DNA from 4 places in the Halomonas sp. IOP_14 genome. Region 2 is predicted to be linked to each of the others. Evidence: predicted binding sites of a transcription regulator. Region 2 holds the regulator's gene; each other region holds the start of a gene.
What was found. Region 2 encodes FNR, which switches genes on or off when oxygen is low (the NO sensors DNR and NnrR bind a similar motif). Its sites were predicted from a motif close to TTGATNTANATCAA; they were not measured.
Positions count from the first base shown of each region.

Region 1 (7,498 bases), on a different contig from region 2:
ATGGCCTGGCCTTCGCCACTGAGCGGGCGACCACTGGTGAAAGCGCCGTCCAGGCTAAGGGAGTAGGCATCCTCGCCTTCAGCGGCGTTAATAGTCACGTCGGCATAAAAGTCGCCTTCTCCGGGCCAGTGCCCCCAGAGCTGCCAGTCGCCCTCAGGAGAGGTCTGTTCGGCCTGCTGCCATGACTCCCAGGCTTCATTTTCGAGACTTTGAGTCTCGGCCAGCCAGGGAGCGATCTCGTTCAGGGCGAGATCGAACCAGTCACGATCCCGTGCCATGGCCTGGTACTCAATGGTCTGGAACTGGCCCACATGGAAGTGCACCAGTCTCTCCCACTCTTCCTGGGGACGGCGCTGCAGTTGGGCGCGGCCGCCAGTATGACAGCGGGCACACATCTCCTGGTAGCTGGGATGATCGAAAGACTCAATACGGTTGAGGCGTCGCTCGATCAGCTCACGTTGGGGCGCGCTCTCCTCAGGGGCCAGGCCGCGGGTATCGGCGAGGAACTTGACGATATCCCGGCGCGCCTCCAGGGGCAGCTCCAGGCCGTGCATGGTCTGCATGCGCGCGATCGTCATGTCCCAACCTTCCGGGGTCTTGCGCTGTGCACTAATGCGGCTCCAGCTCTGGGGGCCACTTTGGGTCTGGTGGCAGCCTGAACAGTACCTGTCGATGGCCTCGCTGCCAGCAGAGGCCAAGACGATGCCCGTAGGCAGCAGCAGGGCTAGGCTACAGAGCCCTATGGGAAGTGCATGTCTCATCACGGAGAGTTCTCCACGCATTATTATTGTCGTGATGTTCGTCTGCGGTGGTCTGCGCAGGCGAACATCGAAGGTATGTGCCAGTACCATTCAACCTGCATTGACCGCGCCGACTATCAACAACTTCTTTTTATTCATGTGGTTGGAGTGATTTTCTTGCCCGAGTTTTTTAGATGCTTGGCCAGCAAGCGACAATCGGTGCCCCAAGTTGCGACAGTCGCGTATGGTCTTGAAACACTTTGCCTCTGCGAATTTGGTCATCATTGACCGTGGCGGCACCCGAATTTTCCGACCGACTCAGGTCTGAGACTTGGCTCTCAAGGGGGGTTATGGGGCTGCGGTGCCTCTGCCTGAACCTGGGGCTGCCGCCCAGGACGCGCGCACAGCAGCTAGCGGTGTCGTCTAGTGCAGCGTAGCGGCCCCAGAGGAACTAGACGTTGATCCGGCCGTGTTCGTGGCAATGAATCTCTTCACCTTCAGGGGCGATCACAAAGGCCTCCTGGGGCCATCGACCCATGGCTGGGGTTGGGGGATGGCCCGCCAGGGGGGAGTGATGTGGTTGTGGTAGCGAGCCATACCAACAGCATCGCCTTGCCACGCTATGCTAAGGTCTGCTGCTTGGGCTGAGTATCACCAGCCAGCAAGGTTGGACGGTCAGCATCGAGTTCTGCCAGCGGTTCACAGGGCTCCAGGCTATCCCGACAACGGCCCACTAAGCGCTGATACTCCTGGGTACCCTGCTGTTTCCAGTCGAACTCTTCATCACTCAGCGCGCGCTTAACCTTTGCGGGTGCCCCCATCACAAGTGACTGGGGCTCACACTCGAAGCCCGCCTTAACGAACGCTGCCGCCGCAACGATAGATCGTTCGGCAATGTTGGCGCCGTCCATCACCACGGCATTCATGCCGACCATGGCATCACGCCCAATCACGCAGCCATGCAGTACCGCGCCATGGCCGATATGGCCATCCTTCTCAACCTTGGTGACGCAGCCTGGGAAGCCGTGCATCACACAGGTATCCTGAAGGTTAGATCCCTCTTCCAGCACCAGCCGCCCGAAATCACCACGCATCACCGCGCCGGGGCCTACATAACAGTTGGGGCCCACGATTACGTCGCCAATTAACACCGCAGTAGGATGGACATAGGCGGTCGGGTGTACCACCGGCGTCACCCCTTCAAGTCGATAGTAAGGCATAACACTCTCCGTTAGCTTGATTGGCCGTGTGGGGTGCTGCCCCCATCGCCCGCTCTTCGAACTGTTCGGCCCCTGCCCCATCAGTTGTGTAGCCACCTAGGGTTATCGCGCCTTTGCTGCGCTGATTGCGTCATGGGGCGCTCCTGCGCTCAATCTATCTTGATACGCAATATCAACTAAGATTATATTTTACGTAACAAAACATCAAACACTTTACCTGTCGCCGTCTACTGAAGAATGGGCACACCGCTATCTAAAAACTCGACGCACCCTGCTGTAAGTCAGTTTTTTAGACGACCTTGGTTTTTTTATACCATCGTCTAACAATTATCTTATATTCGCAAAAAAGTCACACAAGTTATTGTTAATAAATAACAAACTACCAACAACACCAACAAGCGACACATTATAATCACCCATATAATATTGATGTGTATCAAAATAAATCTATACTCGGCAGAGATTCATCCTGTACACCACAGGCCGAACGGTCACTGGCGGGCACCGCCGACCGCGAAAAGGGCATGCGCCTTCCAATAAAAACGACCTGCCACTTTTCAAGGGCACTGACACAAGGACATTACCCATGAGCCAAGCGCCCCTGCTTTACAGCGTGGAAGACGGCGTCGCCTGCATCACGCTGAACCGCCCCGAAAGCTTGAACAGCTTCAATACCGAAATGCATGCCGAGATGCGCAAGGTGCTAAAAGCCGTGCGCCAGGATTCAAGCGTTCGCGCTTTGCTGCTGACCGGCAGCGGTCGAGGCTTCTGCGCCGGCCAGGATCTTTCCGACCGTAGCGTCGCGCCCGGCGCAGAAGCCCCCGACCTCGGCGAGTCGCTTGAGAAACGTTACAACCCCATGCTGCGCGCCCTTAAAGACATGCCGTTCCCGACCATTTGTGCGGTGAACGGCGTGGCCGCAGGTGCCGGTGCCAACATCGCCCTGGCCTGCGACATCGTATTGGCCGCGCGCTCGGCAAGCTTTATTCAGGCCTTCTGTAAGATCGGCTTGATTCCAGACTCCGGCGGCACCTGGACATTGCCTAACTTAGTGGGCATGGCCCGCGCCAAGGGCCTGGCGATGCTGGGCGACAAGCTGCCCGCCGAGACCGCCGAACAGTGGGGCATGATCTGGCGCTGCGTCGACGATGAGGCGCTTCAAGAAGAAGCCATGAGCATGGCTCGCCACCTGGCCACTCAACCAACCCATGGCCTAGCGCTGATTAAGCGCGCCCTGCATGCCAGCAGCGATAACAGATTCAACGAACAGCTCGACCTGGAACGCGACCTTCAGCGCCTTGCTGGGCGCAGCGAAGATTACCGCGAAGGCGTCAGTGCTTTTATGGAAAAACGTCGCCCCACCTTCAAGGGAGAGTGATATGCCAACCCTTCTCTCTACCGCCACTATTAGCATCATCAGCACAGGCGCCATTAATGCCTTGACCGATAGCCGTTTGGTTATCGAGGCTATCGTCGAGAACCTTGAGGCCAAGCGTCAGGTGTTTGCTCGGCTCGAAGCCCTATACGAGGAAAGCTTTCATGCGTGATTCCCAGCTGAACCCGCAGCAACTGGCGGAAGCCTGCGCCGAGGCAATGTTTTCCCGTGACCACGCCAGCCAAGGGCTGGGCATGCGTATTACTCGCGTAGCCCCCGGCTTCGCCGAACTGACCATGACCGTGCGTCAGGACATGGTGCAGGGGCACGGCAACTGCCATGGCGGGTTTCTGTTTGCCCTCGCCGATTCCGCCTTTGCGTTTGCCTGCAACAGCTACGATGAAGCCACCGTGGCCGCTGGCTGCAGTATCGACTACCTCGGCCCCGGCCAGCTGGGCGACGAGATCACCGCCACCGCCGAAGAGCGCAGCCGCCGCGGGCGTACCGGCATTTACGACATTACGTTGCGCAATCAGCACGGCGATACCGTTGCCTTGTTCCGCGGGCGTTCCTACAAAATTCGCGGCAGCGTACGCCGCCTGGAAGACACCGCTGCTGGAGATAGCCAATGACATTGAGCGCTTATAAGCATTACTAAAGCCACTCCATAGACCATGACGCATTTAGAAACTAGTCCAATAACAACTAGCTTGATCGGAGCCCCCTGATGAATCAGCCCGCAACGCGTATCGATACTGCAACGCTCGATCCCCTGGAAACCGCCAGCGTCGACGAGCTGCGCGCCACTCAGGTCAAGCGCCTGAAGTGGAGCCTGAAGTACGCCTACGACAATGTGCCCTTCTACCGCCACTCCTTCGACAAGGCTGGGGCGCATCCCGACGATATCCAGACGCTGGCGGATCTCGCCAAACTACCTTTTACCACCAAGGCCGATTTGCGCGACAACTACCCGTTCGGCATGTTGGCCACGCCGATGAGCGAGATCGTTCGCATCCATGCCTCCAGCGGCACCACCGGGCAACCGACGGTAGTCGGCTACACCCAGAACGATATTGATGTGTGGTCTGATGTGATGGCGCGCTCGATCCGCGCCGCCGGCGGCAGCCGCAACGACAAGGTGCATGTGGCGTATGGCTATGGTCTGTTCACCGGTGGGCTGGGCGCGCATTATGGTGCCGAACGCCTGGGTTGCGCGGTGATTCCCATGTCGGGCGGCCAGACCGAGAAACAGGTTCAGTTGATCCGTGATTTCGAGCCGGACATCATCATGGTCACCCCCTCGTATATGCTCAACATCGCGGACGAAATGGAGCGCCAAGGCATCGACCCGCATACGCTGCCCTTGCGTACTGGCATCTTCGGCGCCGAACCTTGGACCGACAGCATGCGCACAGCCTTAGAGCAGCGCCTGGGCATCGACGCCCTCGATATTTACGGTCTCTCTGAGGTAATGGGCCCGGGCGTAGGCATGGAGTGCCTGGAAACCAAAGATGGCCCGACCATCTGGGAAGATCATTTCTACCCCGAGATCATCGACCCGGTCAGTGGTGACGTCCTGCCAGACGGCGAATACGGCGAGCTGGTGTTCACCACCTTGACCAAAGAAGGCCTACCGGTGATTCGCTACCGCACCCGTGACCTGACCCGTTTGCTGCCGGGCACCGCGCGCCCCATGCGACGCATCGACAAGATCACTGGCCGCAGCGACGACATGCTGATCATTCGCGGGGTGAATGTGTTCCCCACCCAGATCGAAGAGCAACTGCTCAAGATCGCGTCGCTTTCTCCCCACTACGAGATCGAAGTCAGCCGCCAAGGCAATATGGACATGGTGCTTGTTCGTGTAGAGGCGAATCATCATGACATCGCCCGCGACCCCGTGGCTTGTGAAGAAGCCGCGAAACAGCTCCAGCATGCCATCAAGACGCACATTGGTATCAGCACCCAGGTCGAGGTGTGCCCGGTAGAGAGTGTTATGCGTTCGATGGGTAAGGCTAGGCGGGTAAAAGATCTTCGCTGATTCAGCCTCTCTAGCGCCTAGCCGCCGTTTAGCGCCACCCCCCTCTTGTCAGGCAAAGCCCTTTAAAAAACTCCTTTAAGGGGCTTTTATGCGCCTAAACAGTCAATTTTAGCTAGAAAAATCGGCACATCAAGAATCATTTATAATTAGCGATTTTTCCTTTATAAACCAATAGCCTTGGATTTATACGTTATCATAAAGTCTTAAAGTGACACACAAAAATACTTATTGATAAAATATTTCGTATCACTATACTTTAGGAAAGATAAGCCACACCCCCTGATATATCGACGCCGCGGAGGTCTCTATGTACGCGCAGCTCGTTGAAACCGGTTCTAACAAACTCAAAACGCTTGATGAAATGAGCCCTGAGGAACGCCAGTTCCAGGAGCGCATCAATGATGAAATTAAAATAGAACCCAAGAACTGGATGCCGGACGCCTACCGCAAGACCTTGATCCGCCAGATCTCGCAACACGCCCACTCAGAAATCGTCGGCATGCTGCCGGAAGGCAACTGGCTGACACGGGCACCAACCCTCAAGCGCAAGCTGCAGCTAATGGCCAAAATTCAGGATGAGGCAGGTCACGGCCTGTACCTCTATAGCGCTATGGAAACCCTGGGTGCCGACCGCGACGAAGAGATCGACAAGCTTCACGACGGCCGCGCCAAGTACTCCAGCATCTTCAACTACCCAACACTCAATTGGGCTGATATGGGCACCATCGGCTGGCTGGTTGATGGCGCTGCCATTGTCAATCAGGTACCGCTACAGCGCACCTCTTACGGCCCCTATGCCCGCGCCATGATCCGTGTGTGTAAGGAAGAGAGCTTCCACCAGCGCCAGGGGTATCAGATTCTGCTGACCATGATGCAAGAGGGCACCGACGACCAGAAAGCCATGGTGCAGGACTCCATTAACCGCTTCTGGTGGCCCTCGCTAATGATGTTCGGGCCATCCGACGAAAATTCTCCCAACAGCGCTCAGTCGATGGCCTGGAAGATCAAGCGCCACAGCAACGATGAGCTGCGCCAGCGCTTCCTCGACCAAACCGTACCGCAGCTAGAGCTGCTGGGCTGCACCGCTCCTGACCCGGATCTCAAATATAACCAAGAGGCCGGCCACTACGAGTTCGGTGAAATCGATTGGCAAGAGTTCTTCGACGTGGTCAAGGGCAACGGCCCCTGCAACCGCGAGCGTGTCGAGGCACGCCGTAACGCCATTGATAACGGTGCCTGGGTGCGTGAAGCCGCCGTGGCCCACGCCGCCAAGCGTCAGCACCGAGCAGCCTGAACTGGCCACGCCTGCTTGGGCACCCATGAAAAGCAATAACTCAATTTTTTAGAACCCTATTTTTAAAACGCTATCTTTTAAAACAACATGGAGTCTTGCGAGACGAGACTCCTCTGACCACTGAGGCTTTTCTCATGGCTGACTGGCCCCTCTTTGAAGTTTTTATACGCAGCAAGCACGGTCTTAACCACAAGCACGTCGGCAGTGTGCATGCAGCCGACCGCCGCATGGCAATCGAAAACGCCCGTGAGCTGTACACCCGTCGCAATGAAGGGGTGAGCATTTGGGTGGTTCCGGCCAGCGAAATCACCGCCTCGTCTCCCGATGAGAAAGAGCCGCTGTTCGACCCGTCTAACGATAAGGTCTATCGCCACGCATCCTTCTACAAACTGCCGAAAGAAGTCGGCCACATGTAAGGGAGGTAGCGATGCAAAACATATCTCATCGAAGCTCGGCTCAGAAAAACACAGCTCAAAAAACACAAACCCCGTTGATTGATTACCTACTGCGCCTTGGCGACAACGCCTTAGTACTCGGCCAGCGCCACGCACAACTGTGCGGCAAGGCACCAGCGCTGGAAGAGGAACTGGCCTTAATGAACGTGGGCCTCGACCTCTTCGGCCAGGCCCGCAACTGGCTGGGCTATGCTGCTGAACTGATGGCTGCTGAAATGGAAGTCCAGGGCCATGATGCCGACTATTTAGCCTTTCGCCGCGATGCCCAGGATTTTCGCAACCTGTTGCTCGTTGAACAGCCCAACGGTGACTTCGCCGACATCATGGGGCGCCAGTTCCTGTTCGATGCATGGCACGTCCACCTGCTTGACGG
Region 1 is NZ_JAINWD010000008.1:147,528-155,025, forward strand. Features, by position in the region: gene peaA (quinohemoprotein amine dehydrogenase subunit alpha) at 1-761, opposite strand, end outside; gene paaY (phenylacetic acid degradation protein PaaY) at 1,361-1,960, opposite strand; gene paaG (2-(1,2-epoxy-1,2-dihydrophenyl)acetyl-CoA isomerase PaaG) at 2,547-3,338, shown strand; gene K7H09_RS08840 (3-hydroxyacyl-CoA dehydrogenase NAD-binding domain-containing protein) at 3,340-3,507, shown strand; gene paaI (hydroxyphenylacetyl-CoA thioesterase PaaI) at 3,500-3,967, shown strand; gene paaK (phenylacetate--CoA ligase PaaK) at 4,063-5,376, shown strand; gene paaA (1,2-phenylacetyl-CoA epoxidase subunit PaaA) at 5,684-6,670, shown strand; gene paaB (1,2-phenylacetyl-CoA epoxidase subunit PaaB) at 6,805-7,086, shown strand; gene paaC (1,2-phenylacetyl-CoA epoxidase subunit PaaC) at 7,098-7,498, shown strand, end outside.
Region 1: paaG (2-(1,2-epoxy-1,2-dihydrophenyl)acetyl-CoA isomerase PaaG) is a predicted target of FNR. The motif match lies at 2,387-2,400, and genes of this name have one in related genera.

Region 2 (7,498 bases):
GGAGCAAAACGTCTTGAAAGGCGTTGTAGAGCTCACCGACGTGCTTAGCTACTTCTCAAGCCGCAGCTATGTGGTGAGCCTGCAGATCGAGCAGGCGACCAACTTAGAGTCGCTTTCAGCTGCCAGTCAGCGCACCCCGGAGCTGGTCAAAGCGCTGATGGCCCAGGGCGTTAAGCTGCGCTTTGCGATGGATCTGCTTGCGGCACTAAACGGCCGTATTATTAGCAAGGCCTGGGAGTTCACTGTCGATAAGCGCTATCACGAGCAGAGCTGCATGATGGTGATGGGCAGCGAAGGGCGCGGTGAGCAGATTCTAAAAACGGATCAGGATAACGGCTTGATTCTTGCCGATGAAACCCAGTGGCCTGATCTTGCCAGCCATATGCAAACGCTCACCGATACCCTGATTCAGCTTGGTTACCCGCCGTGCCCCGGCAACATTATGGTGTCTAACCCCGCGTGGGTGGCCACGGTATCCCAATGGAAAGGTAATATTGCCAAGTGGGCCAGGGAGCGTGATGGCGATAGCCTGATGAAGCTGGCCATTATGCTCGATGCTCATGGCGTGGCGGGCAACCCGAGCTTGCTTGAGAGCGTGCGCGATGAGCTGTTTGAACGCTGCTCGGGCGATGAGCTGCTGCTTTCCTATTTTGCCCGCACGGCGCTGCGCTTTTCGACGCCGCTGACGCTGTTTGGTTCGCTGAAAAAGCCTCAGCACGGTATCGATATCAAGAAAGGCGGTATTTTCCCTATCGTGCACGGTGTCCGCACCATGGCGCTTGAGCGGCGCATCAAAGCCACCTCGACGTTTGATCGCTTGGATGCCCTGGTTACTGACGGCCGGTTGGATCGCCGTTTTGCCGATGACCTGGGCGAAGCGTTGGCGCTTTTTTCTGAGCTGCGCCTCAAGCAGCAGCTAAGTACGCTGGAAACTTCTGCGGATGCGAAAGAAACTAACGCCCAAAGCAGCAGACGCGCTAACCGTGTCGTGGTGCAGAACCTCTCTTCCCTGGAGCGCGACCTACTGCGCGAAGCGATGCATATTGTCAAAGACTTTAAGCAGCGGCTTTCCCACCGTTACCATTTGGAGTATTCGTGAGCGGAATGCGGCTGTTAGATCGACATGTGACGCTATTTAGCGGCTCGCTGCGCACCTTGTTAAGGCGTGAAAGTGACCGGCGTCGTTGTGCAGACTCCCCCTATGCCTGGCTGTTTCAGCCCTATATGGGCGAAGAGCTGGTGGCGCTCGCCTGCACCGCAACGCCCACGCAATCATCACCTGTGATCAGCGTGGCGGCAGTGGTGCTGAGCCATCAGCAGGTGCATACCAGCCGCGCTTTTGTGATCACCCTTGGCAGCGCGAAGCAGCCCGCGAGCGCAACGCTGCGCCGTCATCACTTGCTGTGCGAGGCGGGGGAGATACTGCCACCAAACAGTGATAACTTGAGCGCGCTAGTAGAATTTATCGGCAATCGGCCCATCGTTGGCTGGCAGTTAGAGAAGCGCATTGGAGCATTGAATGCACTACTCAGTAAGCGGCTGAATTTTGCCCTGCCCAACGCCCAGGTCGATGTGGCAAAACTGCATCAGCGCCAACTGCGCCGTTTGCACCCGGAGGTCGAAGCGCCCAGCAGCTTCGCCCAGGCGTTGGCATGCTGGCAAGTACCCGTCATGGGCATGCAGAGTGTGCTTGGAGAGGCCACCGCCAGCGCACTGCTGTATATGCGCCTGCAGCGTATTATGGCGCAGGTGGCATAGTAGTCTCTTTCGTCGTGGCGAGGACAGCTTTCCGCGAGGGCGCTGTGAACCCCTCCCTGGGCGCTACTTTTGTCATCCATGACAAAAGACCCTCGCTCCAAGCTGCCCTCGCACCGAGGTATGGTGCAGCGGTCAAAATAGTCACTTCCAATTGCGATATCTTGTGTGGCTACGTCTGATTAGTTGGGTCAGGCGGTGAGTGTTGTTAGAATAGTTATTACTTTTTTCTCTCACGCCTTCTACCCTCGGCAGTGCTTATACCATGCAAACTCTTGATCACTTTGATCCTGCTCACCTTGATACGGTTGGAGCCACCCCAGCTAACGCTGAGCACGACCAGCCTGAGCTGGCTGATGCGAAGCAGAAGCGTGAATTTAACAAGCTGCAAAAGCGTCTGCGCCGAGAAGTGGGCAATGCGATCATTGATTACCAAATGATCAATGAAGGTGATCGCGTAATGGTCTGCCTCTCCGGTGGAAAGGACAGCTACACGATGCTGGAGATTTTGCGCAATTTGCAGCGCAATGCGCCGGTCAATTTTTCGCTGGTAGCGGTCAATCTGGATCAAAAACAGCCGGGTTTTCCCGAGCACGTATTGCCTGCGTATCTGGATAAGCAGGGCGTGGAGTACCACATTGTCGAGCGCGATACTTACTCGGTGGTAAAAGAGAAAACCCCGGAAGGTAAAACCACCTGCGCGCTTTGTTCACGGCTGCGGCGCGGCTCGTTGTATGGCTTTGCCGAAGAGATTGGCGCCAATAAGATAGCCCTGGGCCATCACCGGGAAGATATTCTCGAAACGCTGTTTCTCAATATGTTCTTTGGCGGCAACCTGAAAGCGATGCCGCCAAAGCTGCTATCCGATGATGGGAAGAATATCGTTATTCGGCCGTTGGCCTACTGCAAAGAGGCGGATATCGCCGAGTTTTCGCGGCTGATGGCGTTTCCGATTATTCCCTGCAACCTGTGCGGTTCACAGCCTAATATGCAGCGTCAGGTGGTCAAAGAGATGCTTGCCGAGTGGGACAAAAAGTTTCCTGGCCGTCTGGAGAGCATGTTCAAGGCCGTCACCAACATTGCCCCTTCCCAGTTGGCCGACCGCAGCCTGTTCGATTTTGAAGGCCTTGAGGCCAAGCAAGCAGAGCTACTGGCGGGGCGTATCCAAGCCTTTAACGTCAGCTAACTGTTTGCTCTTCCTCTTCGGCGAGGGTAATCAAGCGCGGCATATCGAGAATGTTGACCTCTCGCCCTGAGACCGCCACCACACTCTGCTGCTGAAAGCGGCTTAGTATGCGGCTGACCGTTTCCACCGCTAAGCCCAGGTAGTTGCCGATATCAGCCCTGGGCATTGAAAGGCGAAAGCTGTAAGGCGAGTAGCCCCGGCGACGAAAACGATCTGAGAGGGTAATCAAAAAACTTGCCAGCCGCTGATCGGCGGTTTTACGCGAAAGTAGCCGCATCATACGCCGGTCATCGCGCAACTCTTTGCTCATGCTGCGATAAAGCTGGCCACGCAGTTCGGGCAGCTCCTCCGAGAGTAAGTCCAGGCGGTCAAAAGGAATCTCGCAGACGGTGGTCGTTTCCAGGGCGATAACGCTACCGGGGTAATGCTCTTCGTCAATGCCATCCAACCCCACCAATTCACTGGGCAGGTAGAAATTGGTCAACTGCTCGCTGCCGTTACCTTCGGCGGTGATCTGTTTCAAACTGCCCGAACGGACTGCGTAAACGCTGGTAAAGGTGTCGCCCTGACGAAACAGCGGTTCGCCTTTTTTCAGCGGCGCGCGACGACGAATAATGGCGTCAAACTGCCCCACGTCGTCCAGCTCAAGGGCAAGTGGCAGGCACAGTGAGCTCAAACTGCAGGTTTGGCAGCGAGCTTCATGGAGTAGCGAGCGCCGACGGCTCATGGGTTCCAACATGCTTTGCTCCTTGAGAGGGTCCCGCTTATCAATTAGAAAATCCTTACTTATTATAGTCGCTTTAGCATGCCTGCAATAAGGTGATTAAACAATCTTAGAATACTGTTGTCCCGTTTGCCCGGAAAGATGGGTATCAAACGCCATTGCTATATGGCGAATCAGCAGTCGACCCATTGGCGTTGCGTTAAGCTGGTCGCCGCTGCGTGCCAGCAGGCCATCTTGCTCGGCGCTTTGCAGGCGCTCAAGCGCAGGCGCAAAGTAGCGGGGGGCATCAATGTTCCAGCGCTGGCTAACGGCGGTCAGATCAATGCCCATATCGCACATCAGCCGCTCAATCACATCCCGGCGGATCAGGTCGTCATCACTTAAGCGTATGCCACGCACGGTGGCAAGCTGCCCCTGATCCAGCGCCGCTTCGTAGCGGGCCAGATCGCTAGGATTCTGCGCATAGACGTCATCAATACGGGAAATCGCCGATACGCCAAGCCCGATTAAGTCGCACTGAGCATGGCTGGAGTAGCCCTGGAAGTTGCGCTGCAGCGAGCCTTCGCGCTGGGCAATAGCCAGGCTATCGTCAGGGCGGGCAAAGTGATCCATACCGATATGCACATAGCCAGCTGCGGTGAGCATTTCGATGGTGGTGCGCAGAATCGCTAGCTTCTCTTCTCCGCCTGGCAAGTCATCGACATTAATGCGCCGCTGCGGGGCAAAACGCTCGGGCATATGCGCGTAATTAAACACAGAAAGGCGCGCCGGGTTGAGCTCGATCACCTGGCGTAGGGTGTTGGCAAAGCTCTTTTCAGTCTGAAATGGCAAGCCATAAATTAGGTCGAGATTGAGCGAGCGAAAGCCCAGGCGATGCGCCTCCTCCATCAGCGTTTCGGTAAGTACCCGAGGCTGAATACGGTTAATCGCTTTCTGCACCAGCGGGCTTAAATCCTGCACGCCCAGGCTGATGCGATTAAAGCCGAGGGATTCGAGATGGCGCAGCGTAAACACATCCGCTTCGCGAGGATCTATTTCAATTGCGTAATCGCGATCAGCAGACGATGAAAGACCAAAACGTGCATCCAGTCGATCAATCAGGTCGCCCATCTGGTTCAAACTGAGAAATGTCGGCGTGCCGCCGCCCCAATGCAACTGCTCCACCGGTCGTGATGTATCCAAGTGGCGTGCGGTCAGCACCATTTCACGGTCAAGCCGGGCTATATAGGGCTCGGCAAGGGCAGTGTTTTTGGTAGCGATTTTATTACACGCGCAGTAGAAGCAGATCTTGCGGCAGAAGGGCACATGAACGTACAGAGAGAGCGGACGCTTACTGGCATTGCTACGCTCCAATGCCTGGGTCAGGTCGCCAGGGGTAAATTGGTCGTGAAACGACAGCGCCGTGGGGTAGGAGGTGTAGCGTGGGCCGTTGGTGTCGTAGCGACGCAGTAACGCTTCGTCCCACACCGGCTGCATAGGGGCTGCGGCAGCAGCGGGTGCAAGAGGTAAGGCAGCAGGGGTATGAACGGGCATGAAGGGGCGCTCCGACGTTAGGAAATGCCGCTAGCCTAACCCGTGGTTAGGAGGTAAATGTTGAGCCACGTCATGCTATTAGAGGTTGTGTACCGAAAGCGTCCACAGTTGCCACAGTGCAAAAGCGATAATTGTCAGCGCTGCCACGCTGCGGGTCGCGGGGTGACGTATCAAATGGCTGAGCTGGCGGGCAGCCAGGCCAGTGGCAAGCAGCGCAGGTAGGGTGCCAAGCCCAAAGGCGCCCATGAGTAGAGCGCCCTGAAGCGGGTCGGCAATCGCTAAGCTCCAGGCCAACATGGAGTAGACCAACCCGCAGGGGAGCCAGCCCCAGAGCGCTCCCAGGGCGAAGGCTTGGGGAATATGCACTACGGGCATCAAGCGACGCCCCACGGGTTCGATAAAGCGCCATAGTCGCCGGCCAACGGCCTCCACTTTGAGCAGCCCTTTCCACCAGTTGGCGATATACAGTGCCATTAAGATCAGCATCAGTGCGGCAAATACCTGGAGTAGCAGGCGTGCCGTAGCAGAAAGGGAAAACAGCGTGCCTAGCAGTGCCACCAGCGCGCCTGCGCTCATATAGCTAACAATGCGGCCTGTGTTGTAGCTGAGCAGCAGGCCTCCCATGCGCGCCGGATGACGCATGCTGGGGGGGACTGCAAAGGTGAGCGCGCTCATAATGCCGCCACACATACCAATGCAGTGGGCGCCGCCCATCAAGCCAAACACAAACGCCGCCATTAGCGGCGGCAGATCAAGCCCCGTTGGATTCATGGCCGAGGCTCTTGGTCGTCGGGTGTGTCTGCCGCTGATGGTTCGGAAGATTTTTGCTTTGCCTGCTGATGCTGGCGGCGCTGCTCAGGGCTAAGATCGTTTTCATCCTCATCAAATAGAATGCGGTGCGCTGGGCCTTCTAGGTCATCGAACTGATCATTTTTCACCGCCCAGAAAAACGCCCAGACGGCGAGGCCCAGCAAAATCAGGGAAAGCGGGATCAGCAGATAAAGAATCGTCATGCGGCCACCGGTGTTGAGGTGTCGAGCGTTGGCGCGGGCTGAGGTCGCCAGCGCGACAGTCGCAGGGCATTACCCACCACTACTAGCGAGCTAAGCGACATTCCAATTGCAGCTAGCCAGGGCGGCACCAGACCCATTGCCGCCAGCGGCAGCGCCGAAAAGTTGTAGCACACTGACCAAATCATGTTCTGGCGCATGATACGCCGGGTGGCGCGGGAAATCTCGATGGCCTCAAAAATCCGCATCAGACGTGGGCTGAGCAGCACTGCGTCGGCGCGGGTGCGGGCTAGATCCGTTGCGCCATTCATGGCAATCGCCACATCGGCACCGGCTAACACCGGCACGTCGTTAATGCCGTCACCAATCATCACCACGGTTTCGCCTGCGGCTTGGAGCTCTTTCATCCGGGCTAGCTTGCCTTCCGGGCTGGTGCCCGCATGCCAGGTGGTAATATCAAGTTGGTTGGCCAAGCTTTCCACGGCATCCTGGGTATCGCCAGAGAGCAGTTCAACGCTTAACCCCAGGGCCTGGAGGGCTTTGATCGTTGCCGCAGCATCATCGCGGACGCCGTCGTGCAGGCCAAACCAGGCGCGGGGCGCACCGTTTTCGCTAAGCAGCAGCCACTGGCCTTTGGCAGGCGCCGCTATGACGTCATCCACGGCGCCATCTATTGCGCTATCCATTGCAAACCTGGGCTTGCCCAACCGCCAACGAGCGCCGTTTAGGCTCCCTTCGAGCCCTTGCCCGGTGTGGCTGTGAATATCTTTGGCTTGCAGGGTCGCATCCCGGAACGGCCTAAAGGCGCGGGCGATCGGGTGTTCCGAGTGGGCCTCAAGGGCGGCGGCAATGGCCCGTGCATGCTCGGCGGTTAATTCACCAAAGGGCTGGGTTTGGGTAAGGTGCATTTCGCCGCGGGTCAGGGTGCCGGTTTTATCAAAAATCACCCGGGTAACGTTAGAGAGCGTCTCCATGGCATCGGCGCGGGTGATCAAGACACCGCGCTTTCGCAGTTGGCCATGGCCAGCTGCCAGTGCCGCGGGAGTGGCCAGCGCCAAGGCACAGGGGCAGGTCACCACTAGCACCGAAAGTAGTACCCAGAGCATCCGTGAAGGGTCGATAAACCACCAGGCGAGGGTCACGCAAGCCGTTACTACCAGCAGGCGCAGCACGAATAGGTGCGCCATGCGCGCAGCCATCTGGGCCAGCCGTGGGCGGCTGGCAAAGGCACGGTCGGTAAGATCGACGATACCCGCTACACGGGCATCGCGCCCTGCGTGGGTAACCCTT
Region 2 is NZ_JAINWD010000053.1:16,377-23,874, forward strand. Features, by position in the region: gene K7H09_RS22260 (DUF294 nucleotidyltransferase-like domain-containing protein) at 1-1,099, shown strand, start outside; gene K7H09_RS22265 (DNA polymerase III subunit epsilon) at 1,105-1,758, shown strand; gene ttcA (tRNA 2-thiocytidine(32) synthetase TtcA) at 2,021-2,941, shown strand; gene fnr (fumarate/nitrate reduction transcriptional regulator Fnr) at 2,934-3,680, opposite strand; gene hemN (oxygen-independent coproporphyrinogen III oxidase) at 3,765-5,198, opposite strand; gene K7H09_RS22285 (sulfite exporter TauE/SafE family protein) at 5,277-5,969, opposite strand; gene ccoS (cbb3-type cytochrome oxidase assembly protein CcoS) at 5,966-6,211, opposite strand; gene K7H09_RS22295 (heavy metal translocating P-type ATPase) at 6,208-7,498, opposite strand, start outside.

Region 3 (7,498 bases), on a different contig from region 2:
ATATCACTTGCCCGCTAATTGCGTCATTGCATGAAGGGCTCAGAGAAGCAGAAGACCCAAGGGAGTAACTCACCTTCAGTTCGTTGAAAACAACGCGGTCAAAGAGTCGCGATCATCTATGGACCATGTCGACAAGGAAAGTTTGCATGACTAGCTTGCCTGACAACATCCTTCACCTTCCCGAGTACCACGTCCTAGGCACCAAGATGGAAGAGCATGATCTCCACTACCAGGTCGAAGCTCCTGAGCCTCTAGCTTGCGAGGAATGCGGCGTTGAGAGTGAGTTTGTCAGGTTCGGCAAGCGCGATGTGGCCTATCGCGACCTACCCATCCACGGAAAGCGGGTCACCCTCTGGGTGGTCCGTCGCCGCTACACCTGCCGGGCGTGTGGAAGGACGTTCCGGCCAGCTCTTCCGGAAATGGTAGACGATCACCGCATGACGCGGAGGCTTTACAACCACGTCGAGAAGGAAGCCTTCAATCACCCCTACGCCTACGTGGCTGATACCACGGGCCTCGACGAGAAGACTGTCCGCGAGATATTCAAGAAGAAGGCTGAGTTCCTGGCAGCCTGGCATCGTTTCGAGACACCCCGCTGCCTGGGGATCGACGAGCTGTACCTGAACCGCCGCTACCGCTGCATCCTGACCAACCTGGAGGAGCGTACCCTACTGGACCTGCTGCCCGGTCGCCAGCAGGACGCGGTGACGAGGCGCCTCATGAGCATGACCGAGCGCCACCAGGTCGAGATCGTCAGCATGGATATGTGGAAACCCTACCGCCGTGCTGTCCAGGCGGTACTGCCGCAGGCTCGCATTGTGGTCGATAAGTTCCATGTGGTGCGGATGGCCAACGAAGCCCTGGAGAAGGTGCGTAAGGGACTCAGGAAGGATCTGAAGCCAAACCAGCGGCGGACCCTCAAGGGCGATAGGAAGATCCTGCTGAAGCGTGCCCACGACGTTTCAGATCGCGAGCGGCTTATCATGGAGACATGGACAGGGGCCTTCCCTCAGCTCCTGGCGGCCTACGAGCACAAGGAGCGGTTCTACCACATCTGGGACAGCACCACCCGGCGTGATGCCGAAAAGGCGCTGGCCCGCTGGATTGACGACATTCCACAGGGGCAGAAAGAGGTGTGGAAGGATCTCGTCAGCGCCGTCAGCGGATGGCGCGAGGAGGTGCTGGCCTACTTCGAAACCGACACCCCAATCACCAACGCCTTCACGGAGTCGATCAATCGGCTGGCCAAGGACAAGAACCGCGATGGCCGGGGCTACTCATTCGAGGTGATGCGGGCCCGGATGCTCTACACCACCAAGCACAAGAAGAAGGTGCCGCAGATCAAGGAATCCCCCTTCCTGGGCAAGGCCACCATGACCTACAGCATGGGTCTTCCCGAGCCTGAGAAAAACTACGGCGTCGATCTATCAACCTTCTGGGAGAGTTAAGGGTTCGAAGGAGCAAGGGGGCTCCATCTACCACTTAATCCGGATACCCGCTTTTTCGAGCGGTGGCCGGCATTCGGTTCAGGGCGGCACTAAAACCTGCTACGGCGGATGTGGCGGTGGCGTCGTCCATTTTTGCGAGGACCAGATAGCCACTGCTAAGCTCTACCAAGGTGCCTACCGCGGACGCGTTATTCTTACCTTTGATCAGATCGCCTTCCCAGTGGCCGGGCATTTCACGCTTACTGACCTCGGGCGGACGTAAGTGAATGCTGACCATGTCAGGGATCTGTCCACGTCGATCCACTTCGCCACGGCGAGGCTTGCGTGTGGTTTTACCTTGTCGCAAGCAGTGAATCAGTTCCTTGCGAAGGTGGCCAACAGGCAAGGCATAAATGGCCGTGTAGATGGTCTCTCGGCAGACGTAGGCATCGCGCAAATTAGGTAGTTTCATCGTCTTGAGCTTGCCGCTAATTTGTTCGGGAGACAAGCGTCGCCGCAACATATGCACGATGAGATCAAACCGCTCGGTGCCTGGCAAAAGCTTACGCGCAGGACGACAGACCTCTCGACGCTTTTCTCGCTGACGTTGGGCATACCGGGCGCAGTAACCGTTCTGGGCCATTTGGTTACGGCGTATTTCACGAGAGATGGTTGAAGGAGCTCGCCCCAGGAGCTGGGCAATATGCCGAAGGCTCATCCCTTGGGCTTGACCCACTTGGATGCTGGCACGTTCTTCAATACTGAGTTCGAGGTAAGACATGGGACAACACCTTAGCGAAATGCTCAGGTGTTGCACTCAGTTTCTGCGGCCAAGGTTAATAAACAACTAAGAGGTTCATAACGGTGACAACGACCCACTCCAGCGCTCGCGCTTATGGTTGCAAACAGGAGAGTACATATGTCCGTTTGGCTTGTAGATCGTTGACCTGCTCGTGCACATGGGCCTTAGGTGAACGTAAACCTGCTGACTTCGCGATAAGAGATTGACGCGTTTACAGAGCAGGAACATGTCGATACGATTTCCCAGGGATATCTGGGCTATGAACGTATTGGCGGCTATGAAGAGCTTCATGAGCACCTGGGAGTTAGCGTTTCAGACCCTAATGCGACCACCTATCGCCCTGTGCTGGCAATTTTTGCCACTGCGTTACTCATCGATTTTTCTGCCAGTTGGGAGGTTCAGTGCATAATATTCACTGCACGCGTGCTAGAGTATGCCGTAGCCACAGCGATCATACCCCCGGGTCTGCAAAAGCTGCAGGGCGTAGCGAGCTTTAGCGCCATGTTTCTCAACTATGACCTGCACGCCCAGCGCCAAGTCCCCTTCAGTTACGTTTACCTTCACGCCTAGATACTTCCGAAGCTACTAATTGCTGGCCGATACGCTTATCTGGCTGGCTGCGCCACTGGCGCTATTCGTTGGCACCGTGTGACAGGTTCTGTCTTTAAAGCGATATACCTCGATAAACGTGAGCTCAAGTGCGCCTGTGTCGGCAACAGTAATACCCATTAAGCTTTGTATCGCTCACCGAAAACCTAATGATGATGGGAATGAGGCTATGGATACCGCTTGGGTAATTATCGCCTACTTTTTGCGAGGCGCTTGATCAGGATCATATTTCCCTCCGATGCTGTTCAGGTTGCGTTCAGACAAATCATCCATGCTGTTATTGGGGTTATTTATTTGATTTTTCCCAAACCAACGGCCTTAACTGCTGTTGGCTCTTTGGGCGAGTTACTGAGGTGATTATGAGTAACAGTACAAGTAGTCGTTTGCTGATGTTGTGGGTGCCACTTGCTGGGTTTGTCATTTGGGCGGGATACCTGATTGGAACCGAGCACCGTCTCCACCTATTTCAGTTCTTACCTTTCCTCTTTTTGGCAGCATGCCCACTGATGCATATTTTCATGCATAAACACCACGGCGGTCATAAGAACAAAATAGACAAGGACTGAACCACTCTATATATACATGTACGCGCCTGGGAGAAAGACCATGAAAACGACACAACAAGAGCACCGCTTGGGTGTTTCCAAAAACACACTGGTGACTCGGAATTTAAAAATCAAGCCTAGTAAATCCAAACGCATTGAAGAAGCGCTGTCAGATATCGACCGACTCTATGGAATGGATAAGGTGGTCTACAACGAGAAAAACCGAAATATCAGCCTTGCTTACGATGCGCTGAGGCTCTGCATCGATGACGTTGAAAAAATTCTCAAGCTCCATGACATACAGGTCAGCGCTGATCGGTGGAACCGCTTTAAGAAGGAGTATTACCGTTTCGTCGATCAGAACGTTAAAGACAACGCTAAACAGGAACCTTGGAGCTGTCATTAATAGTCATAACGGCTACATGACACAACCAGGAGCAAGACTAGCTAGTTTAGGGTAAGAGCTGCTTGCCTGTGGCCTCGCAAAATCAGACCTTCCGTTAGTCATTTGCCATGTGGCTGCACATAGGTTCTATATTTAATTTATATAGCATCAAAAAACACCGCACAGGAGTCCTCGGCAGTTATTGCTGCTGTGGTTGCCGTTAATACAAGGAGTCGCTTTCATGGTTGGGCAGGATAGAACGCCACAATATAAAGAAAACAGTCTTTCGTTGGTCGGTGCCGTTGCATTAGGCACCGGCGTGATGATTGGGGCCGGTATTTTTGCGCTAACCGGCCAAATGGCCGAAATGACTGGTCGGCTATTTCCTCTAGCCTTTCTGGCCGCTGCCGTCATTGTCTCTTTCAGCGCTTATTCTTACGTTAAAATGTCCAATACCTTCCCATCAGCAGGTGGGATTGGCATGTATTTACAGAAAGCGTATGGCCCGACGCTTCCCACCGCCTTTCATGCCCTCCTGATGTATTTTTCCATGGTGATCGCACAGAGTTTTTTGGCGAGAACGTTTGGTTCCTACACGCTTGAGTTGTTTGACCTGGGGGATCGTTCACTATTTGTGCCCCTACTCGGGGTTGGTTTACTGCTAATAGCCTTTTTGATCAATTTATCCGCCAACCGCTTGATCGAGACCGTCGCCTCGGTGCTCGGATTTATCAAAATAGGTGGCATTATAGTGTTTGGTATTGTCGGCGTGTTTATTGCCGACTCCATCGAAATGGGTGCTGGCAACGATGCACCTACGCCTACGATAACGGGCTTTTTAGGTGCTACGGCGCTCGGCATACTGGCATTTAAAGGCTTCACGACGATTACCAATAGTGGTTCGGAGCTTAAAGATCCTAAGCGGAATCTTGGCAAAGCTATCACGATCTCGATTGCGCTATGCGTGGTGATCTATGCCCTTGTCGGTTTTGCCGTTGCCAGCAACCTATCTTTGCCTGAAATTATCGAAACCCAAGACTACTCCCTGGCCGCCGCTGCCCGTCCCGCACTGGGTGAAGCGGCAGTTGCGTTTACCGTCATTCTCGCCATGTTGGCAACGGCGGGCGGTATCATCGCCAGCGTCTTTGCCGTTTCACGCATGCTCGCCATGCTGACAGAAATGAAGCTGGTTCCTCACCGCCATTTCCACATGCCCGGCAGTGTACAAAAGCATACACTGGTGTACACCATCGTATTTGGCTTAGTGCTCACCGCTTTTTTTGACCTGAGCCGCATCGCAGCATTAGGCATCATTTTCTACCTGATCATGGATATGGCCATCCACTGGGGTGTGCTTCGTCATCTCAAGGACAGAGTGGGGGCTAATCCTGTTATTCCTAGCATTGCCATACTACTAGATGCTGTCGTGTTAATCGGCTTTTTATGGGTAAAAGCCATCTCGGACCCCATGGTGCTCATCGTTGCTGGCGTAGTAATGGCTACTCTTTTACTCGGCGAATGGATTTTCCTATCCAAACGCGACGCTTCAAACGATAGCGAGCACTCTCACACTCATTAACGTTAATAGCGTTATAGGAGGTACCAAATGGACGTTAGAACCTTTGGTGAATTGATCGATTGGACCCGTCAGTTACACGAGCATCTTGCAGCTTGCCTTGCTCATTGCGCCGATATACACGAAGAAGAGCGCGCTCGCATGTTGCTCAATTACTTAGCTGCACAGGAAGCGGAAATGCAGCGCGTTGTGGCGCGCTTTGAACAGACTGCTGACGCGAAAGCATTAAAAACCTACGTTTATGACTATTTGGAGCATAAACCTATCCGTACGCATCGTACCTGCGATGCGCCCTATTCCACGCTAAGTGTTGACGACATTTGCCGAGAGGTTTTTGATTTCCATGAACAAACGATAAACCTTTATCGAACCCTCGTTGGCAAAGCGGAAATTCCTGAGGCTAAAGAGCTCTTAGATTCCCTTTTAGCACTTGAAGAGCACGAAGCCATGCGCCTTGTTCGCCAAACGGGGAGAATGAACGATGTCTGAAGACCATAACGAGACAAAGGTGAAAGACCCTGTTTGTGGCATGGACGTTGATCCCCATACCTCCCGCCACCGTGCCGATCACGCGGGTAAGACTTGGTACTTCTGCTCAGAAAAGTGTCAGGAAAAGTTTATTGCCAAGCCTGATGCGTATCTTGAGCCAAGCAAACAGTCACAAGCGTCAGTACCCTCGGGGTCTATTTATACTTGCCCGATGCACCCAGAAGTTCGACGAGAAGGCCCAGGCGACTGTCCAATCTGTGGTATGGCGCTGGAACCTGAGACCGTCTCTGCTGACACCGGCCCTTCGGACGAACTCAAGGACATGACCAGGCGTTTCTGGATCGGCCTAGTACTGACCCTCCCCGTGTTTGCCCTAGAAATGGGTGGCCACGTGTTTGGCCTTATGCATTTTATTTCCCAGCAAACCTCTAACTGGATTCAACTGCTGCTGGCAACGCCGGTAGTCGTCTGGGCAGGTTGGCCATTCTTTGTACGCGGATGGCGTTCGCTAGTGCATCGCAGCCTTAATATGTTCACGCTAATCGCGATCGGTACCGGCACCGCGTTGCTCTACAGTTTGCTGGCCACCCTCACACCGGGCATCTTTCCCGACGCCTTCCGTCAAGCCGATGGTTCGGTGGCCGTTTATTTCGAAGCAGCGGCAGTGATTGTCGTTTTAGTTTTACTGGGACAAGTATTAGAGCTACGCGCTCGTGAAAAAACCTCTGGCGCTATTCGTGCTCTGCTCGACTTGGCGCCTGCTACCGCTCGACGCCTTGATGATCAGGGCAATGAGGAAGATATCTCTCTTGACCAGGTTCAGGTAGGGGATCGTCTCCGGGTGCGCCCCGGCGATAAGGTGCCATTAGATGGCGAAGTGATGGAAGGTCGCTCCAACGTTGACGAATCCATGGTTACCGGTGAACCACTAGCGGTGAAAAAGGAAGTCGGCGATGGCGTCATTGGCGGCAGCATCAATGGTCAAGGATCCTTTGTCATGCGCGCTGACAAGGTGGGCCAGGACACGATGCTGTCGCAGATTGTGCAAATGGTCGCCAGCGCCCAGCGCAGCCGCGCACCCATTCAAGGGCTTGCCGACAAAGTCGCCAGCATCTTTGTACCCGTCGTTATTCTCATTGCTGTTGTGGCTTTCATCGCCTGGTCATTGTGGGGCCCTACCCCGCCGATGGCGTTTGGCCTTATTGCGGCGGTTAGTGTTCTGATCATTGCCTGCCCGTGCGCGCTAGGTCTTGCTACCCCCATGTCAATTATGGTCGGTGTAGGGCGCGGTGCCCAGTTAGGCGTGTTGATTCGCGATGCCGAAGCTCTTGAACGTCTAGAGAAGGTCGACACCGTCGTCGTCGACAAAACCGGCACGCTTACCGAAGGCAAACCACGAGTGACCGAGTTGATTCTCACTGAAGGCATTGCTGAATCGGAGCTTTTGCGCTTGGCAGCTAGTCTTGAGCGAGGCAGCGAGCACCCCTTGGCCCATGCAATAGTCGAAAAGGCTAAAGAGGCAGAGGTAAAATTAACAGAAGCGTTGGACTTCGAGGCTCCCAATGGCATGGGCGTTATAGGCCAGATAGATGGCAAGCGTATTGCCCTGGGCAACCGGCTATTGATGGAAAGCGAGGGCGTTAACACCCAGTCTCAAGACACACA
Region 3 is NZ_JAINWD010000022.1:679-8,176, reverse strand. Features, by position in the region: gene merR (Hg(II)-responsive transcriptional regulator) at 1-68, shown strand, start outside; gene K7H09_RS15160 (ISL3 family transposase) at 147-1,448, shown strand; partial or broken gene K7H09_RS15155 (IS30 family transposase) at 1,498-2,208, opposite strand; gene K7H09_RS15150 (DUF2933 domain-containing protein) at 3,198-3,404, shown strand; gene K7H09_RS15145 (hypothetical protein) at 3,445-3,789, shown strand; gene K7H09_RS15140 (APC family permease) at 4,010-5,347, shown strand; gene K7H09_RS15135 (hypothetical protein) at 5,375-5,833, shown strand; gene K7H09_RS15130 (heavy metal translocating P-type ATPase) at 5,826-7,498, shown strand, end outside.
Region 3: K7H09_RS15150 (DUF2933 domain-containing protein) is a predicted target of FNR. The motif match lies at 3,052-3,065, and genes of this name have one in related genera.

Region 4 (7,498 bases), on a different contig from region 2:
GAGCTGGTACTTGACCAGCTGCTGCGCGATGATCGCAACGAGGAAGCGTTGGCACTTGCGGAAGAGAGTGACGACGACGGCTCGCTGGTACTGGGGCTTTTGATGGGTAAAGCCCTGGCACTCTATCGGTTAGAGCAGCGTGAGGCGGCAGAAGCGGCGCTAGGCGATGTGCTTGGCCATAACCGTTACGCGTTAGAGCTAATTTGTGCAGAGAGCCCGCGGCCTTCCATGCCTCACCCCGATGGTCAAGTTGACCCCGGCTCCCGGGCGGAAGCGTGGCAGTACCGCACCTTGATGCGCGATCAGTGGCGGACTACGCCAGGGGCCTTGGACTGGCTCGAAGCACACCGCTAGCCTAAACCTTCAAGCCTGCTTAAGCAGGCTTGGGGGTAGGTACTAACTGCTTGTCTCGGCTGATCCAAATTGCCAAGATAATGGCGGGAAGGCCCAATAACGTTGCGATGACAAAGAAGCTTGGGTAGCCCTGAGAGGTTACGACCAGCCCACCAAAACCGCTCAAAAACTTTCCTGGCAGCGTCATTAGTGATGAGAACAGCGCGTACTGCGTTGCAGTATAGGCGCGTGATGTGAGACTGGAAAGAAAGGCGATAAACACCGCACTGGCTAAGCCATTGGCAAGGTTATCGCCGATAATCGTCACCACCAGCATGGGCAACTGATTACCCACCACGGCAAGCACGGCAAACAGCAGGTTAGTTACCATCACCAACCCCGCGCCGAAGATCAGCAGCGGGCCAATGCCGTAGCGCGCCACGCATAGCCCGCCTAGAATTCCACCGGTAATGCTCATCGCAATGCCGAATATATTGGTCACGTTAGCAATCTCTGCCAGCGAGAAGCCCAGGTCGATATACAGCGGGTTGGCCATGGAGGCCATGGCCAAATCGCTGATTCTAAATACGGCAATAAACACCAAAATCCACAGCGCTTTCACTCCATAGCGGCGAAAAAAGTCGGTAAACGGACAGACCAGTGCACCAATGCTCCAGGCACCCAGGCGGCGTAACAGTTTGGGCTTACCGCGGCTGGCGCGAATAAACGCCCGTACCTTAGGCTCATGGATAAGTTGAATAGAAAGCGAAGCGCGCTTCGGTTCAGGGCGCAGCAGCACGGTGAGAACGCCAATGCCCATTAGCGCCGCCATGCTCATGTAGGCCACATCCCAAGAGGCAGAGGCCGCGATATACAGTGCGCCGGCACCGGCGGCAAGTAAGCCACCGCGATAGCCAATAATATAGGTCGAGGCCATGGCGGCCTGAACATCGTCATCGGCGGACTCAATGCGATAGGCATCGATAGCGATATCCTGCGTCGCTGAGCCAAACGCCACCAGCAGTGCAAAGAGGGCCACCCAGCCGAGATTACCCACCGGGCTCAAACCGGCCAGCCCCACTAACCCCGCAACGATCAACCCCTGGGCTAACAGCATCCAGCCGCGGCGTTGGCCGAAGGCGCGGGTCAAAATCGGGAGCGCTAACCGGTCTACCACCGGCGCCCAGAAAAACTTGATCGAGTAGAGCATGCCAATCCAGGCAAAAAAGCCAATTGCCGCTACCTCCACGCCGTCGCTACGCAGCCAGGCGGAGAGTGTTGAAAACACTAATAAAAAGGGTAGGCCTGCAGAAAACCCCAAAAACAGCATGGTAATAACGGGGGCACGACAATAAATAGCCAGCGCAGCAAGCCAAGTGCGCTGGGGGGTGGGGTTTAACATTAAACGCTACTCCTGGTGGAAAGACGCTGGCAACGGCCAAGTGATAAACTGAGGCAGTGTATTTATCGCAAAGTGCTATCACAAAGTTCTATCGCGAAGTTCTATCACAAAACCGACAGCTTACCGGAGAGGAGTTTTCCATGTCGATTACGGCGCATCAGGTAGTTACCTTGCACTATGTCCTCAGCGACGTGCTCAACGATGGCAGCAAGCAGGTATTGGATGACTCCCAGGCGCGCAATAAGCCGCTAGAGTATTTGCATGGCCACGACAATATCGTGCCAGGGTTGGAGAGTGCACTAGCAGGTCAAACCGTTGGTGCCGAGCTCAGCGTTCAACTAATGCCCGCGGATGCCTACGGTGTGCGTAACGAAGATTTGGTGCAAGAAGTCAGCCGTGGCTCTTTTGGTAACGCTGAGTTGGAACCGGGCAGCCGCTTTCAAACTGAGGGCGAAGCCGGGCCGCAAATTGTTACGGTACTCAAAGTCGATGGCGACCGCGTCACCGTCGATACCAATCACCCCCTGGCCGGGCGCACGCTGAACTATAAAGTCACCATTTTAGACGTACGCGAAGCTACCCGTGCAGAATTAGCTAAAGGCCATCCGTTACCACCAGGTACCGAACACAGTAAAGTCGAAGACCGCAAGGTGCTGTAGGTTAATAGCACCCAAAAATTGACCAGTATCAATTTCCTGTTTAACCGCTTACCCCCGCCTGCCGTAACTTGATCTAGGTCAGCATTCTTCTGCCGTTGAGTGGCTAGTATGAACGCATACATCACGGCGGGGGGATTCACCATGTATTGGGATGACACAGTTATTTTCGGCTTAGTGACCGTCGCGTTAGTGATCGTTTTTATGCTGGGGTGGGTGGGCTTCGTGATTCGTGATCATCTACGTAAAGATGAGCGTAAAAAGTAGCTTTCCCACCTCGTGTAAACCTTGTCAGGGGAGGGGGTTTGCTATCGCAGTAAACCTCCTGTTGCCAGCCCACCATGGGCTGGCTTTTTTTTGCCTGAAATGTGCTGAAAAGTTGCAATCGCATAGCGTGCGTTAATGAGCAATGCAAGGCGTGCTCTGGTAAAGTCCATTGAAGCAATGACTACACTAGGATGCTTTGTCATGAACGCAGTTGCCTTACACCACAGCCCGTGGGGTCGTGTACGTGATCGGTTAGCGTGCGCGTTAATTGTCGTGGGCATAATACTTCCCGCGACTGCCTTTGCCCAGGCAGTAAATATGATCAACGGCGATGTCACTCAAAAGGTCGCTTTAAGTGACTTGCACGACATGTCTGATACGACGTTTACACTCTATGACCCCTATCAAGGGCGCGATGTGGAGATGCAGGGCGTCGAGTTTCGCACCTTTCTGATTGAACAGTTTGGCGAAGTGCCCCCGGCGCTTCACTTTACCGCTTGGGACGACTACGAGGTTACCTTAGAAGGGTGGGACGACCCTAACTGGTACCTGATTAGCTCTGAGGATGGCGATCCGCTCACCATCCGTACGCGAGGCCCTGTGCGGCTGGTAGAGCGTGACTACAATAATCAGGGCAAGGGTGATCGCGACGTAGAAAACCTGCGTGAGTTCAATGACTGGATCTGGATGATTCGTAGCATAGAGGCGAAGTGGTGACATCCAAAACTAGGCCCGTCGCGCAGCCCACAGTTCGTCCCCGGCCTTTAGCTCGCCAGCACCGCTATTTTACGTGGTTATCATTGAGCTTGATGAGCTTTTTGGCACTTATGGTGTTGATTGTTTATGAATCGCGCTGGGTATACCCCGAAATACAGGCTTATTTCAGCCAGACGGGGAGCCTTACAGGTCAGCAGCTTTCTACTCGGGCACGGGTCTACCTACAAAATGCCCAATCCGAGCTATTGAGTGACCAGGCAGAGCAAGATGCGCTGGATGCCGCAGCCTTGGATATTGACCTGGCCTACGGCTTAGCCGATGTGCACATTTATCGGCGTGAATATACCTGCGTTGAGCCTAGTTTGAAGGAGTTGGATCGGCTGGTGGCGCTGCTCGCGGCGCGGGGCATTGACCGTATCGCTGCGGCGATGGCGTTGTTCGCACCGATTCAATGCTTAACCCATATTGAGATGGATCAGCTTGATCGTCGGGGCGCAGCGATTAACGATTTTTCCGAAAGCACCCGTCAGCATAGTCAGGTGCTGACCTACTCCAGTTTATTGATCTTTGTGATGGGCTTGGCGTTTTGGTGGCTCCATGAGCGCCAGCTAAGACGCACTGATCGCGCCACTCAAGAGACCTTCGAGTGGATGAAACGCGCCATGCGCGACCCGCTCACCGGGATCGGTAATCGCAGCGCTTTGCATCAGGATGTGTTGGTGCAGCAGCACCAGTCGCTGGGGCTGATTCTGGTCGATATAGACTTTTTTAAACAGTACAACGATGCCTACGGGCATCCGCAAGGCGATACCCTTTTGCGCCAATTGGCCACATTGATTGGTGAAACGCTGAATGATGAAGCGCAGCTCTACCGCTTGGGAGGCGATGAGTTCGCGGCACTACTTCACTGCCCGAACACCGACACGCTGAAGCGTTACTGCCGCCAGCTAATTGAAGGGCTGCGGGAAGCTGGTTTTGCCCACTCTGCCCATCCGGATAAAAAAGGCGTGACGTTAAGCGTTGGCGGGAGCTGTTTTGTAGCCGATGAAGCAACGTTTCCCTACGCTTACGAAGCCGCCGACAAAGCACTCTACCGGGTAAAAGCGATGGGCCGTGACGGTTGGCAGGTTACTGAAGACGCATAACGTCTGTGTACATAGGGGCGAGTCTGCCCAGCAGTTCATTACGTGCGCCAAGGGCAATACCCTCCGCCTGCATAGCCGCATCGAGATGTTCCACCAAGCGATTAAAATGTGCATCTGTTAGCCCCATATGTTGATGAGCACGATCCATCGGCGGGCCTTCATAGTGGCAGGGGCCATCGCTTACATCGCATAGCTGGCTGGCCAGGGATTCAGCAAATAAATCGATATTGGTGTTAGCAAAAAACACCACTACTTCGGGATCATCCGCAATTCGGTATAAGAGATTCTCGACCACCGTGTCGATAGTGCCCTGACCGCCAAGCCGTTCGTAAAGCGTTGTTGATTGAGTGGCTGACTGATGAGTGCAGCCTGCGAGCGTAATTGCGATTGTTGCAAAAATAACCGTTATTAAACCACGGTGTGTCCGCTTGTATTTGTGTGGAAAGCTCATAGCGCCCCGCTTAGAAAGCTGCCTGAAGTGAAAGATAGCCGCCGCGTTGGGAAGGTAGGCCGGCAATGTCGCCTAAGTTCAACCACGCGCCCGTGAGTGATAAGTGCTTATTGAAGAAGTAGGCACTGTAGAGACTTTGCCAATCATCCTCTTTAACTACGCTTAGGTTATCGGGTTTCTGGCGATACTCTGCACCGACAACCCATTGCGGGGTAATAAAAACGCCCACGCTCCCCTCGGCCATCCACGAGCGGCTACTCTGATCGCCGCCAAAGCCAAGCAGACCGCCCTGGTTGGCATTGGTATTGCGCAGGGTGGCGTTGAATAGCATATTGCGCCCGGCAACAGCGCTAAACAGCAACTTGCTGGCGCTAAGATACATATCGGTACCGCTTGTTTTATCGGCACCGAGGGCGGTGGGAATGGTGCCATCAACCAGTCGTTTATGTTGCATCCCAACACTCCAAATGCCCCAAGGGTGATAGAGCACATCACCGAGCAAGCGCACCTTAGCACCGTAAATATCCTGGCCTAGCTCGCCACCCAGGGTGTCTAGATCAAGCGTTTGACGCGCCACTGAGACTTCAATACGGTCATAAACATTCAGGCTTGCGCCGGTCACTGTTAGCCGATAATCGTCCACCCAGGCACGGGTAGCGGCGGCAGTGACGCCGATTTCCTGTTCGCTGGCGGTGCTGGCCAGCACTGCCCAAGGCGATAAGCCACCCCCCGCGGCCCCTTCAATAGCACTCACTCCGCCCGTACTTACAATACGGCTACCGGCATAGGAGGGCATGGCCGCAAGCGCTAAACAGACCGCAAGGCAGCTGAAAAAAAAGTGCCGAAAGGGTGAACTGGATGGTGAAAATATAGATTGAAATAACATCATGGCTTTCTCTGGAACGCCTTTAGTAAGGAAGACATCGGGTGGGGCAAGGAGAGCGGCGTAAAATTATCCAACCAGGCGGGGAGTTCATCAGCTGGCATTGGTTTAGCAATCCAATAGCCCTGTAAAAAGTCACAGCCAAGCTTGCTTAACAGCTCGGCGCTGGCGCGATTCTCGACGCCTTCGGCCACTAAGCGCAGTCCTAAGCTGTGGCCCATTTCGATGGTCGAGCTGACAATCGTCAAGTCATCTTTTTGGGAATCAATGGCCAACACGAACGATTTATCGATCTTGAGTTCATCCACGGGCAAGCGTTTGATTTGCGCTAGGGAAGAGTAGCCGGTGCCGTAATCGTCAATCGCGATACGCAGCCCTAGTTGGTTGAGCTCCATCAACGTGGCCATGGCGGCATCAACGTCCTGCATAACGGCACTTTCAGTGACTTCGATACTCAGGCGGGCAGGGGCAAGACGATAGCGCTCAAGCAGGCTAGCCAAATAAGCAGCTAATTGGCGATCCACCACATCACTGGCGGAGAGATTAACTGCTACCGATAAGTGGTAACCATGCTGCTGCCAAGCATGCAGTTGAGCGCAGACATTGGCTAACATCCAGTGGCTAAGCATGCTGATGCTTCCCGAACGCTCGGCCAAGCTAATAAACTCATCGGGTGGCACAAAACCTAACGACGGGTGACGCCAGCGCATCAACGCTTCGCACTGATCGACACGGCCGTTACGGGTGTCTACTTTGGGCTGGTAGGCCATCCACAGTTCACCGTTGCCCACCGCATCCTGTAGATCGCGAATCAGGGTGAGCTGGCGCAAATGGTGCTCATCCTGACCCTCCAGGTAGCGTTGGTGGTGGTGCCGGTGACGGCGTGCCATATCCAGCGCTATATCGGATCGCCGCAGCAACAATTGTGGGCTGTCGCCATGGTCGGGGTAGTTGGTTTCCCCTGCTGAAAGTGAGGGTGTGATGGGTGATTTATCAAGATCGATAGGGTGATGCAGCGTAGTGAACAGTCGGGTACGCCAGGCAAAGTCGCTTCTTGACTGCTTGACGAGTAGTAGCAGCTCATCACCATCAATCCGGTAGGCTGTGCTCTCCGAGCCATCAAAGTGCTGCAAGCGTTTGGCCAGGGTGACCAGCACGTGATCCCCCAGCGCGTAGCCGAAGGTGTCATTAATGTCGCGAAAGTTGTTAATCGCCAGGCGCAGAAGGGTAAACGGCTCGCCGCGTTTGATCAAAAGGCTGATATCTTCCTGGGCGCTGATGCGATTGGGCAGGTCGGTAAGTAAGTCGTGACGGGACTGATGATGAAGAGTGGACTCACGCTGAGCGATACCCTCCTGCATGGCCAGTAGCGTCGACGCTAAAAGCCCGGTTTCGCTGCGCTCAGTACCGATCGGTAACTCAGTGAAACGCTCTCCGCGCCCAATGCGCTGTGCCGCCTTCGCCAACTCCATTAACGGTTTGCTCATACTCCGGGCGCTCCACATCGCAATCAGCACGGTAAACAGCAGGATCAAAGCAATGATTCCCAGCAGTTGCCACTGCAGCGAGCGGTAAGCGCCAAGCAGCTCGTTGCGTGAGAGTTGTAACAACGCATAGGTCTGGTTGACGTCATCGGAATAGAGC
Region 4 is NZ_JAINWD010000028.1:11,955-19,452, reverse strand. Features, by position in the region: gene K7H09_RS16760 (SEC-C domain-containing protein) at 1-354, shown strand, start outside; gene K7H09_RS16755 (AmpG family muropeptide MFS transporter) at 374-1,735, opposite strand; gene K7H09_RS16750 (FKBP-type peptidyl-prolyl cis-trans isomerase) at 1,876-2,394, shown strand; gene ccoM (cytochrome c oxidase subunit CcoM) at 2,503-2,658, shown strand; gene K7H09_RS16740 (hypothetical protein) at 2,860-3,375, shown strand; gene K7H09_RS16735 (GGDEF domain-containing protein) at 3,468-4,520, shown strand; gene K7H09_RS16730 (group I truncated hemoglobin) at 4,504-4,971, opposite strand; gene K7H09_RS16725 (DUF3034 family protein) at 4,982-5,767, opposite strand; gene K7H09_RS16720 (bifunctional diguanylate cyclase/phosphodiesterase) at 5,857-7,498, opposite strand, start outside.
Region 4: ccoM (cytochrome c oxidase subunit CcoM) is a predicted target of FNR. The motif match lies at 2,463-2,476, and genes of this name have one in related genera.